One region of the Propionispora hippei DSM 15287 genome, then DNA from elsewhere that is predicted to be linked to it. Evidence: riboswitches for the same ligand, from Rfam matches in the RefSeq annotation. Region 1 holds a riboswitch; each other region holds the start of a gene.
What was found. A riboswitch is a leader RNA that binds a small molecule or an ion and turns the genes downstream of it on or off. The one in region 1 is predicted to bind cobalamin.
Positions count from the first base shown of each region.

Region 1 (3,030 bases):
GGCTGCAATATTGGTCAATTTAAGTTCCTTAGCCACATTACCGGCAATACTATTTTCCAGTTCCACCGTAACCGATTTGGCAGTAGTATGTAAAATAGCCACTTTGACCGGCTGTTTAGGCAGGCTGCCCAGCAGCTTCTGTACCCGCCCGTCCATTTGGGCGGCAACTTCTTCGCCCTTTTGCGGCGTTCCGGCAATAGCCCCGAATAATTTCAGCTTGTCCAGAATGTCCTGGTAGGTTTTCAACCTTACCATAATATATGGAATATGGTTGCTTTCCAACAGAGGAATGAGTTTTTCATGAATGCCCTGATAGGCAATGACCAGATCGGGCTGCAACGCCGCAACCTGTTCCATGTTGATGTTATAGACATAACCTATTTCGGTTACCTGCTGGGCAGCGGCCGGGATGTCCCCATTCTTGGAACTGGGCCGCCCCACAGCCTTGCCGCCTACGGCATACAATACATCAAGAAAAGAAGGTGACAGCACCACAATTTTTTCCGGTTTATGCTCCAGCACTACGTCCCGGCCACTATCGTCCTTGATGGTCAGAAAAGCTTTACCGCCGGAACTGTCCTGACTAGCCGCCGGCGCTTTGCCACAGCCGGCCAGCAGGACTGCCAACAGGATAAATACCGTAAACATCCGCCAAACAGGCATTTTCGTTTTCAATGTAAACACCTCACTTATTGTTGGGTCCGCTTACCCCCGGCGCGACAGGATGGTGGACAGATAGTTTATCTTTCTGCCTTTCAGACTGTCCAGATCACAAATAACCTCTTCCTCCGGCAAACCACAGCGGCTGATCATCACTGCCTGGCCGGATAAATTATGTTGGTGCAGTTTATCAACTATGTCGTTTACATTCTTATATACTTTCATAAGCACCACATTATCCGTTACGGACAAAGCCTTGTCCACCTTATCCGGCGAAGCCGTTGCCGGAATAATGCTTAAGATATCATTGCCTTCCACCAGCGGATAGCCAAGTTTACTACCGATAGCGCAAAAGGCCGGCACGCCGGGTATAGTCTCAATCGGATAGCCACAATTCTCCAGTAAGCGGAACACATAAATATAAGTACTATAAAACATCGGATCACCCAAGGTAAGAAAAATCACCTTTTTCCCGGCTTTCAACAAATCGACAATCACATTTTTGTTGTACTCCCACGCTTCAGACAGGGTATCACTGTCCGATACCATCGGAAATACCAGTTTTACAATTTGCACATTTTCTTTTACATATGGGGCAGCGATGGAAAGGGCCACACTGTCCTCTTTTTTTTCCGTCTTCGGCGCAATAATAACATCTGCCTCCCGGATGACGGAAACTGCCTTTAAGGTTAGTAATTCAGGATCTCCCGGGCCCACGCCAATACCATAAAATATACCTGCCATGCCTATCTCCTGCTTTCTTTGTTAAAAAATAAAAACCGGCCTAAATCAGCCGGGAACACGCACATCTCGTGTATAATCCCCTTCCCCATCGCTCGTAGGTAAAAACGGTGACTGTCAAACAGGCAGTTCTCCTGGCTCTGGTTCATCACGCCCTCAACCTTCCCAGAACCATAGTTCCAGTGGCATATTTTGAGGTTGCTCCCCATTACAGTGGCGGGACCGCGCCGGAATAAAACCGGACTTCCCTATTAAGCCCTAGTGCTCTGCCAACTTTGGAACTGAAAAATAATGGCGGGACGAAATTTTGGCCGTCAGCAATTTCTGCTTTCAAGGTTGGTAGAGCACTACGGGCACCTGTTTCATCGGTATGTAGTTGCAAACAGCTTTATAGTACCACATTTCTTGGGAATAGGTCAATCGAACCGGCTAAAACTCCACCCCTTTTTGCGCCTTGATACCCGCCTTATAAGGATGCTTTACTTCTTTCATTTCGGTAACCAAATCGGCCGTCTCAATAATTTTCGGCCGGGCATTGCGGCCGGTCAATACTACGTGTACCAGGTCCGGTTTATGAGAAATCAGTTGCAGAGCCGCTTCTTCGCTGATCAGGTCCATACCGATAGCATAGTTAATCTCGTCCAAAACCACCATATCCCATCGACCGGAAGCCAATTCCTCGCCTGCCGCCTGCATCGCTTCAGCCGCCGCCTGTTTATGTTCTTCCATCATGCTTTCCGACGAACCTCGGACAAAGCCCTCGCCCATCTGCCGGATCACCAGATTAGGGCCCAGCTTTTCCGCTGCCTTTAATTCGCCATACTCCCAGCCGCCTTTTATAAATTGCAGGATGAGCACCCGCATTCCCTGTCCCCAGGCCCGCAATGCCATCCCTAAGGCAGCAGTCGTCTTGCCCTTGCCATTCCCTGTATGCACAATAACTAAACCCTTGTTGTTCATATTCATACTGTTACCTCAATCTGTTTTTGACACTTACTTTTTCATTATAGCACAGAATATAATTTAAATTGGCGTGTAACTCTATTTGCGCAAATTAAATACGACATCGCGCGTTGGATAACTCACAAAAGCCTGCCCGGTGCTGCGATACTTTGCCGGAGTAAAGCGCCATTTTTTCACCCCGGCCACTGCCGCCGCATCCAAATCGGTGTAGCCGCTGGAAACCGCCACTTCTACCGTTCCCGGCAAACCGTCGGTTAAAATTTGAATCCGCACCCTCACTGTGCCTTGCCGTCCTTCCTCGCGAGCCGTCATTGGGTAGGACGGCTCGGGTGAAGAAACGATGCTGGGTGGAATAATCCCTCCCGGCACGGCAGAACCGGAGCCCTGACCGGCCCCGTTGCTGCTGCCTGCACCGCTGCCTGACTGGCTGCCCTGGCCGGACTCCGTGCCAGTTCCAATGCCGCCGCCAGTTCCACCGCCACTGCTATTACCGGCGGAATACCCCTGGCTGCCACTTACTCCGCTCATCAGATGAACTTTTCTCGTCACTTTTTGCGGTAATGGGTTAGATAAATTGGCTTGGTAAGCTTCATTATCACGGCTTTCATCCGGCGAAAACTCATCGTTGTTATCGGTCATTTGATCCAGCGACCCCAGCGCCATGCC
Region 1 covers NZ_FQZD01000030.1:38,737-41,766, reverse strand. The annotation lists gene F3H20_RS14685 (ABC transporter substrate-binding protein) at 1-675, opposite strand, end outside; gene cobI (precorrin-2 C(20)-methyltransferase) at 706-1,404, opposite strand; cobalamin riboswitch at 1,509-1,690, opposite strand; gene cobO (cob(I)yrinic acid a,c-diamide adenosyltransferase) at 1,831-2,361, opposite strand; gene F3H20_RS14670 (energy transducer TonB) at 2,443-3,030, opposite strand, start outside.

Region 2 (3,030 bases), on a different contig from region 1:
GTCATCTTAACGTTTAGAAAAAGCAGCAGGGCAAAAGAACCGATGATTTTCAGACTGCAGATAAACAGGTTCTCCGGTCCATGATGAGCCAGCTCGGAAATATCAAACAGGTCGGATACCAGCTTGGACATCATCTCCCCGGTATTGTTACGGTCATAGTAGGAAAAGGACAGCCGCTGGTAGTGGTCGAATAAATCCTGCCGCATGTCGCTTTCCATGTGGGCGCCCATAATATGGCCCCAGGTGGTAATATAATACTGACATGCATACCGGATACCATACAGAAAAAACATACCGGCAGCGATCCAGCCCAGAATCGGCAAAATTTCCGCCGCGCTGCGGACAAACACGTAATGAGTCAGATAATACAGAATCTGGGGAAAGGCAATATCAACCAATGCCACCCCGGACGCACATGCCAGATCGATAAAGAAAATTCGCCGGTATGGCTTATAATACTGAATAAAACTGGACCAAATCGACATAGTTACCTCCATTGTACACAAACTAAGCAGCGCTCGAGACCGGCAGCAGGTCCCGTAAAAAGCGCTTTCAGGGAACATTCCGTGTAGTTGAAAAACACCCCTTGTCTCCATCTTACCATATTCCTCTAGGCAAGCGCAAAAAGAGACAGAATTTCCCCTCAAAACAAATAAGAACCGCCTGTCTTCCGGCGAACGGTTTCTTGCCATTATTCCATCTGTCAACTCTTCTGAACACTATCCTGATGTGGCAAATGCCACGGGTCCTGCATTTCGTTTTATCCAAACCGGCCTAAGATCATAGCAAATTTTGTCGAAAATACATTGACAACAGGAAAACCAACTGATACGATAACCCATAGTAAAGATTGAAAAAATTTCATATGGTTTGAAACAGGTGTCCGAAAGGACTTAATAGGGAAGTCTGATGTAAGGTCAGCGCGGTCCCGCCACTGTATCAGGGAGCAAATTCGCAATTATGTCACTGGGGCTACAGCCTTGGGAAGGCGCGAAGGAGCTATGAACTGGAGCCAGGAGAACTGCCTGTTTAGCAATCACCGTTTGACCTGCGAGCGATGGGAAGGGGATTTACTTATTGTGAATATGAACAATGAGCTTTTTCTTTGCATGGGAAAAGCTCTTTTTTATTTGCTTCCGGTCAGAGGTATGGTTGCTTTTATTTCAAAATTGACAGAGGAGCGAAAAAGACACCATGTATTCTACTACAAAAAAATCAGGGATTATGCTGCTGGCCTGTATGGCAATAGCCACATCGGTACAAGCAGCTCCGCCGGAAACAGCTTCGCCAGAGACGGTGGCAACAGAAAGCAACCGGGAGGCGGAAGGAAAAGCAACAGAGTCAGACCAAATTCCCGAATATACCTTCGACGACTTTATCGTTACAGCAACCAGAGTCGCCAAAAGACTTAAAGATGTACCGGCCAACGTGACGGTTATTACCGCTGAGGATTTAAAGAAACGCAATATTTTCAGTTTACGGGAAGCCTTGCAAAATGAAGTCGGCCTGTATGTGAAACCTACGGCAGAAGTGAAGGATGCCCTGTCAATACGTGGCTTTGGCAGCGGCAATATTCTTGTCTTGTACAACGGCCAACAGATAAATACCTCTTTTGACGGCAGTGTAGCCTGGGATTCCTTCCCCATCAGCGACGTGGAAAGAATCGAGATTGTCCGGGGCGCCGGTTCCTCGCTCTACGGCGGACATGCAGTTGCCGGCGTCATCAACATCATTACCAAAAAGCCGGCTCCGGCCAGCGGTGAAGTAAAGACCGATCTGACCCTGTCAACAGGCAGCAACAATACCTGGCAGCGGGGAATTAGAATTGGCGGCAGCACCAACGATAAGCTTTCCTTCAATACCGGTTATGAAAAGCGTTCTACAGACGGCTATTCCGGTTACTACGTTACACCTGGTAAGACTATAGGTACTCCCACCCTAAATGTAACACTCCCCAAACTTGGCAACGGGACCTATCTACTTGGCGGTCGCGGCGAAAAAAGCAAGCTAAGCGAAAATTACTTTCTTGACCTGAATTACCTGCTGGATACCACTAAAACCCTGTCCTACTCATACATGCATAACAACTACCAATATGCCTATCACAACCCTTTCACCTACGCTTATGACGGCAGCGGCAATCCTCTCTTCTACGGTACTATCCGGACTCAGGACAATACCTATGTGACCTTATCCCCTTCCGCTTATCTGGGCTATGTTGGCGAAAGAGAGCAGGACCTTCACAGACTGAAATAAGAAGACACAGAGAATAAGATCACTGTCGGGCTGGGTCTGTCCGATGTGACGAAAGAGGGCTACAGTCAAGCCGGTTCCTCCGCCAACTCAATCAACTGGACAGGCAGCGGCACCTTAGCGATGTATCCCAGTAAAAACTATAATCTGGATGCCCAAAAAACCTGGGATTTCAACCGCCATACCATCGTCTCCGGCTTTAGCTGGATAAAAGAAAAAATGACTTACAGTTCTTACGCGCTGAGTCACTGGCGCGACTGGAGCACCGTGGGAGCTTTAACCACCCAAAGCGAAGGTTCCACCAACTCCTGGGCCGTTTTCACTCAGGATGAATATGCCGCTTCCGACCGCTGGACCATGTATACCGGCTTGCGCCTGGATCAGTACAATAAAGAAGGCGGCTACTGCTTAGTCAGTGGCAGCAAACAGGATTATCCCTCTGCCGAATTCACCGAGCTAAGTCCGAAACTAGCCTTCGAATATGCCCAGAACGACCGCACCAAGTACTACGCCAGTTACGGTCATTCCTTCAATCCCCCGACAATCTATAAGTTATACCGCCGGGCTGGCACTGACATGAGTTCCATACAAGCCAATCCCGATCTAAAGCCGGAGACCTCAAACACCTTTGAAATCGGCATGAAGCAGCAAATGGATCAGAAAACCTCACTGGGTGTCACCCTGTTCCATGTGAAAACGGAAGATAAAATAGTTTCAGCAATCAAAAATTCGGTAAAGGCTTACTATAACTTAGACAGCGGAACTGCCAAAGGTATC
Region 2 covers NZ_FQZD01000007.1:194,676-197,705, reverse strand. The annotation lists gene F3H20_RS05415 (ABC transporter ATP-binding protein) at 1-485, opposite strand, end outside; cobalamin riboswitch at 861-1,043, shown strand; gene F3H20_RS05410 (TonB-dependent receptor) at 1,195-2,256, shown strand; gene F3H20_RS05405 (TonB-dependent receptor) at 2,302-3,030, shown strand, end outside.
Region 2: another riboswitch for cobalamin. It lies ahead of F3H20_RS05410 (TonB-dependent receptor); the one in region 1 lies ahead of cobI (precorrin-2 C(20)-methyltransferase).

Region 3 (3,030 bases), on a different contig from region 1:
ACCACCATTACACAATGTGAATATCCTTCCCGGCTGCTCAATTCCTCCAGGGTAGCCGTAACAACCTGTTCATTTTCATAGGACAGCGCCAGACAAACAACTGCCGGCGTAGCTGCCGGCCAGCCGGCTGCCAGTAAATACCTGGCAATCGTACGGGAATTATTCTCACTGTCTGTTAAAATCCCCAGTTTTTTATCACACCGGTAAGCCAACGCCGCTGCATCGGCTTTGCGCCCATGCAGGCTGATCAGTGTGGCATCCTGCCAATAGTCGCTTGTACGGGCAAATGCCAACTGCAGGGAACTGATGCCGGGAATCACTTCGATGCATGCTGGGGGAAACCGGCGGCGGATCGCCGGCAATAAGCTGTAAAATCCCGGATCGCCGGATACCATGACAACCACATCGTGCGAGGCCAGTTCCTCTTCTATATAAGACAACACACCGGCAATATCGCCGTCAATGACTTTGCTTTTTACGCCTGCCGGCGCCAGCGTTTCCAGCGCCCGTTTACCGCCCACCAGAACGCGGGCCTGCTCAATGGTTCGCTTGGCAACCGGCAGCAGATAGTCCGCCGAGCCGGGCCCGATGCCTGCCACAATTATTTTATGTTCCACCCTAACTTCTCCCCTATCCTGACGGCACCTGCATCCATGCCCAATATGGACCCCTGCAGCGTGACAATGACCGTTCCCACTTCCAGGTCCTGAAATACATACCGCATGGCCCGTTGACTGGCCCGTTCCGCCAGCACTGCATGCACCTGCCGCAAACCGGCGTTTTCAATAAGCGGCAACGCGGCTTCGGTAGTGGCGCACCGCAAAATGGCCTGAACCGTCTGTTGTGACGCCCCCAGCGATGCGGCATAAGCCGCCAGCGTTTCCATGCGGCCGTCGGCCATACGGTTATGAGTATGAAAAATTCCGGCCGCCACTTTGCAAATCTTCCCCAGATGGCCAAACAGCAAGACCTGCTTCATCCCGTACCGAACGGCCTGTTCCAACATAAAGCCGATAAAATTGCTGGTTTGCACAATCTGCTCGGCCGGCAAACCGCATTTTTTTATCGCAATATCCTGACCGATCTTACCCGGCGCAAACACCACCGCATCGTGGCCGAGCGCTTTCACCACGCTGATCTGAGGCGCCAGCGAGTTTTTAAATGCTTCTTCCGACATAGGCTCTACAATCCCGGTTGTACCAATAATCGACAAACCGCCCTCTATACCCAGTACAGGATTTAACGTACGGGCCGCCAACGCTTCGCCGCCGGGAATGGATACGGTGACAACCGCACCCCAACCCGGGGGCAGAGCGTCCCGGACAGCCGACAGAATCATCTGACGGGGTCCCGGATTAATGGCCGGTTCACCGACAGGCACGGACAAGCCGGGCAGCGTAACCGTTCCCACGCCGCTCCCCGCCCGTAAAACAATATCCGCGCCTTCCGCCATCTCTACCGCTGCCTCAATCGTAACGCCATTAGTAATATCGGGGTCGTCGCCGGCATCCTTCACGACTGCCGCCTTACCAACCCGTTCGGTTCTGCTGCTGTCGGCAATGGCAACAGCAATGGACTTTTGCTGAGGTGACAATACAACAACCTGCTCCACCTGCTGGCCGCACCAGGCCAAAACAGCGGCCTTGGCTGCTGCTGCCGCACAGGTGCCTGTGGTAATCCCTGTTCGCATTTGTTTGAACAAACTAAAAAACCCCCTGTGACAAGAGGGTAAAAAACAACACAATGTAGATTTTACCCACCTGCCCATCTTCCGTAGGTCATAACGGTGTGTGTTAAAATAGGCAGGTCTCCTGACTTCGGATCAACGCACATCCGCACCTTCCCGGTTATCCCAGTGGCTACCGCGAATCTGCTCCCCATCACAGTGGCGGGACCGCTCCGGAATTTCACCGGCATTCCCTTTTAAGCATGACAAGCACCTATTTCCTTCCTTATTCAGCTACGGCAATATCGCCTGAAACCATCCTGCAACACCGGGGAATCACTCATTCTAGGTAACCGCTGATTTGAGTGATCCTGTCAGCCTAGCGAGAGATTTTTTCGCCGGGCAAGGAAGTAAAACCGCAGGAATAAGCGGCCCCTATTTCAAGATTTTGCTGACGCAGCCAGGCGGAAAAAGATCCGTCAGGACGCGCAGCGTGAATTAATCAGCGGTTCCCTTGCAAATTTTGTCTTATTTTATCTTATTCCACCCCGGCGCCTTGTTTTCCTGCTTGGCCGGTCCGTTAAGACACTGTTTATTATTCCTGAGTACGTACACAGCCTGACAAACCTTTTTCCGCCAGTCCGGCAGGCTCATTACATCAATGGTTCCCTAACAGAGCCAGATTATACAGACAGACCGGATGTGAAAAGGAAACGTTCAACCTTGCCTGAACGTTTCCTTCCGAATAGCTACCGCTGGGCATATAACTGGTTACCCAAAGCTAAGGCTTTTTGATTTTTTTCTTCCGTACCGCGCGGCACCCGGGCCAGTACTGCCTTGATTAAAGACGCTTCACTAACCGCACCGGTCGCGGCCACCAGCGCCCCAAGTGCAATGATATTGGCAAACATGGCATTGCCCAGTTCCTCGCGGGCTGTCCTGGTAATCGGCAAGTCAATCACTTCGGCCTCACGGCCGGAGATTTCCTTTACCAATGTGGAATCCGCCAGCAGTTTGCCGTTTTTCTTTAGTATATCGGCATACTTGTTGCAGGCTTCCTGGCTCATCACCAACAGAATATCCGGCGCCAATACCTTGGGATAGTCAATCTCGTCTTCACTGATAATGACTTCGGCCTTACTTGCTCCGCCACGGGCTTCCGGTCCGTACGACTGGGTCTGTATGGCCTGTTTTCCGTCAAGAATGGCGGCCTCCGCCAAAATGATGCCGGCCAGAATCAACCCTTGTCCGCCGGTACCACTTAAACTGATTTCCAGCATTACGCCTTGCCCCCTTCCTGCAGCCGCGCCACCAGTCTGGCATATTCCGCCGTATATTCCGCCGTGGGCGAATGGTAGAGCTCA
Region 3 covers NZ_FQZD01000004.1:61,754-64,783, reverse strand. The annotation lists gene cbiE (precorrin-6y C5,15-methyltransferase (decarboxylating) subunit CbiE) at 1-617, opposite strand, end outside; gene cbiD (cobalt-precorrin-5B (C(1))-methyltransferase CbiD) at 602-1,702, opposite strand; cobalamin riboswitch at 1,785-1,959, opposite strand; gene F3H20_RS00295 (2-oxoacid:acceptor oxidoreductase family protein) at 2,416-2,946, opposite strand; gene F3H20_RS00290 (thiamine pyrophosphate-dependent enzyme) at 2,946-3,030, opposite strand, start outside.
Region 3: another riboswitch for cobalamin. It lies ahead of cbiD (cobalt-precorrin-5B (C(1))-methyltransferase CbiD); the one in region 1 lies ahead of cobI (precorrin-2 C(20)-methyltransferase).

Region 4 (3,030 bases), on a different contig from region 1:
CAGGTTGCTGCCGTCGGCCGGTTGAGCGATGGCGTGGCAACAGAAGAGCGTTCTATTTTTTCACCTTTCCTGAGCCACCCCAGCAGACCGGATAGAATAACAAAAATGAGCGCTATATCCAGAAGGGCCCATAGAATCTTTAAAATAAGCAGTTCGTGATTGTGGATGTGCAGTTTCAACATATAGCCGGCAAAAAACAAATAATCCGGTAAAGGTTTTGTGAAATATTGCGGCTCCATACCTTTTTTGTCCGGGATAAAAACAAGCTGCCCCAAAAAATCCAGCGGATTCTCTGTCGCCGGTGTAATGTAGAAAACATAAGCCGGCGGCGACTGCCTTCTATCCGGTAAATCAAGCGAAAGGATCACATCGTCAGGAAAGGTTTCCATTACAAAAGATTTGGCTTCAGCCAGGGAAAGATGTTTTCCCGCCGCCGGAGCTGACTGCCAATAGTCCTGGGCCGCCGTCTTTGAATCCTGAATATACAAACCGTAGCTGAGTGAAAAAACAACAATAACAACGCCGCTAAAACATAAAATAATTGCCCAAACAGCCGTTACAATGCCCAAAAACTTGTGCCAGCTAAACCACCGCTCCCGCCAACTGCGGTTGCCAATCAGGGCAAAGGGGCTTCGTTTCATAAACGGCCCGTAAAGCACGCAGCCGGACACAACCGAGACCAGGCTCAAAAAGCACATGAAACCTAAAAACACCATCCCGCCCTTGCCCATGCCAAGATACATATGCAGACGATGCATCTCATGCATGAATTCGGCCAGCCAGGGGTATTTTATTTTCTCCTGGTGCCAGGGCTGCAGGGTATGGTCTGACGGATAATAGGCAAGCTGCTCGCCACCCATGCTTAACCGGGCAGCGACCGGCTTGTTGCTGTCCTTGTCCTGAACCCGAAATAGTATTCTTCCCTCATCGGGCTGGACCGAAATACTTCGTATCGACTTGCCGGAATAGCCTTCCTTCACTAATCTTTCCCCAGCGTCTACTTCCCTCCAAATTTGCCTGTAATCTGAGGCGGGATGCATATTTTCTTTATCCAAAAGATTAAAGTCATGGATTTCCGTCTTAAATAATAACGGCAGCCCCGTAAGGCAAAGCAATAGAAAGAACAGCAGGCAAATGAAACCAATCCAGCGGTGAATTTTATACCAATAACGCATAGTTTTTCCTCCTGAATTGAAAATAAAAAAGAGCCTTTTCCGCACACATATGCAAAGAAAAAGGCTCATGCAAAAACCGCAAGCAAACCAAATCCCCCTCCCCATCTCTCGCAGGTCATAGCGGCGATTGTTGAACAGGCAGTTCTCCTGACTCAGGTTCCTCATCGGCTCACACCTTCCCAGAAATATATCCAGTGGCATCTTGTGAGCGACTCCCCTTACAGTGGCGGGACCGTGCCGGCTTGTACCGGCTTCTCTATTAAGCGCAATTGCACCTGTTCCAAATCTGTTATTTTTCTCGCTTACTATACTGCACTTTTGGGGAAATGTCAATTGGTACTTTATTAAGTATTCTTTATGCAGTCAAATTGTTGAAAAATAATAGCTTAACTTATTCGGTAAATAGAAAAAGACCCGCACCAACCAGAGTTGATGCGGGTCCTGCTTTGAATAAATTAACGTTTCGAGAACTGCGATGCTTTACGGGCTTTCTTAAGACCGTATTTGCGGCGTTCTTTTTCACGGGGGTCACGAGTCAGGAAGCCGGCCTGTTTCAAAGACGGGCGGTACTCGAGATCCACTCTAAGTAAAGCACGGGAAATGCCGTGGCGAATGGCGCCTGCCTGTCCGGAAGGACCGCCACCCTCTACCTTAGCCAATACATCATACTTACCAATCGTTTCGGTAAGATTTAATGGCTGTTTTACAATCAGTTCAAGAGTTTTTAAACCAAAATATTCAACAAGCGGACGGCCGTTGATAATTACATTGCCTTCTCCCGGAACCAGACGAACTCTGGCAACCGAAGTTTTTCTGCGGCCTGTGCCGTAGTAGCTAACTAATGCCATACTCATGTTCCTCCTTTCCGGTATTATCTAATATCAAGTTCCAGTACTTCCGGTTGCTGAGCGGCATGCGGATGATCAGCACCTTTGTACACGTTCAATTTGCGGTACATTTGACGTCCCAGGCTATTTTTCGGCAGCATGCCTTTAATAGCGATTTCCAGAACTCTTTCCGGCTTCTCAGCCAGCATTTTTCCGGCAGTAGTGAAGGTAGTACCTCCTGGATAACCGGAATGACGGAAATATGTTTTTTGGATCAATTTTTTACCAGTAAACGCTACCTTAGCTGCGTTTACTATGATGACATGATCTCCTGTATCAACATGCGGAGTAAAAGTCGGTTTATGTTTTCCGCGAAGAATTTTGGCTACTTCAGCGGCTAATCTACCTACAGTCTTGCCTTCAGCATCTACAACATACCATTTACGTTCTACGTTGGCTGCGTTTGCCATAAATGTTGTTTTCATAGTATCCCTCCTTGTTGCAAAAGTTACGGGTTGGTTAGATTCTGAACCTGAATTCCGGGGCTAATGGAATACATGGCATAAATCTCATAAAAACATTTTAATCAATCTGACTGGTAAAGTCAAGGATTATCGAGGGATAATTTGCATTTTTTATCAGGAATGCTCTATCTTTTTTATAAATTGGAAACTTAATACGATTCCGACAGGAAAACCTGTTAAGGCTTCCCAGTGCAACAAGTCTTTGAGCGGCTTTCGCCATCGAAAGCCGCTCAAAGATGAAACTCCCCTCAGGATGCCCCACAAGTGCTTATTTATACAAATATATTAAAGAAACCACCGACAACGCCGATTACAACCATCAGCAGAATGATTCGGACCGAGGTCCATTTCTTTTGCAGCAAACCATATACACCCATCGTAGCGGCCAGCGGCAGAATATGGGGCAAGATCGCGTCGAACAGGCTTTTCTGCAACGAGAACTCCGCCCCTGAAGTGACGACAGTCAGACCGCAGGTCACCTTAACATAGTTTACGATCAGTCCG
Region 4 covers NZ_FQZD01000042.1:27,671-30,700, reverse strand. The annotation lists gene F3H20_RS17020 (PepSY-associated TM helix domain-containing protein) at 1-1,175, opposite strand, end outside; cobalamin riboswitch at 1,296-1,469, opposite strand; gene rpsI (30S ribosomal protein S9) at 1,631-2,023, opposite strand; gene rplM (50S ribosomal protein L13) at 2,047-2,487, opposite strand; gene F3H20_RS17005 (PTS system mannose/fructose/sorbose family transporter subunit IID) at 2,799-3,030, opposite strand, start outside.
Region 4: another riboswitch for cobalamin. It lies ahead of F3H20_RS17020 (PepSY-associated TM helix domain-containing protein); the one in region 1 lies ahead of cobI (precorrin-2 C(20)-methyltransferase).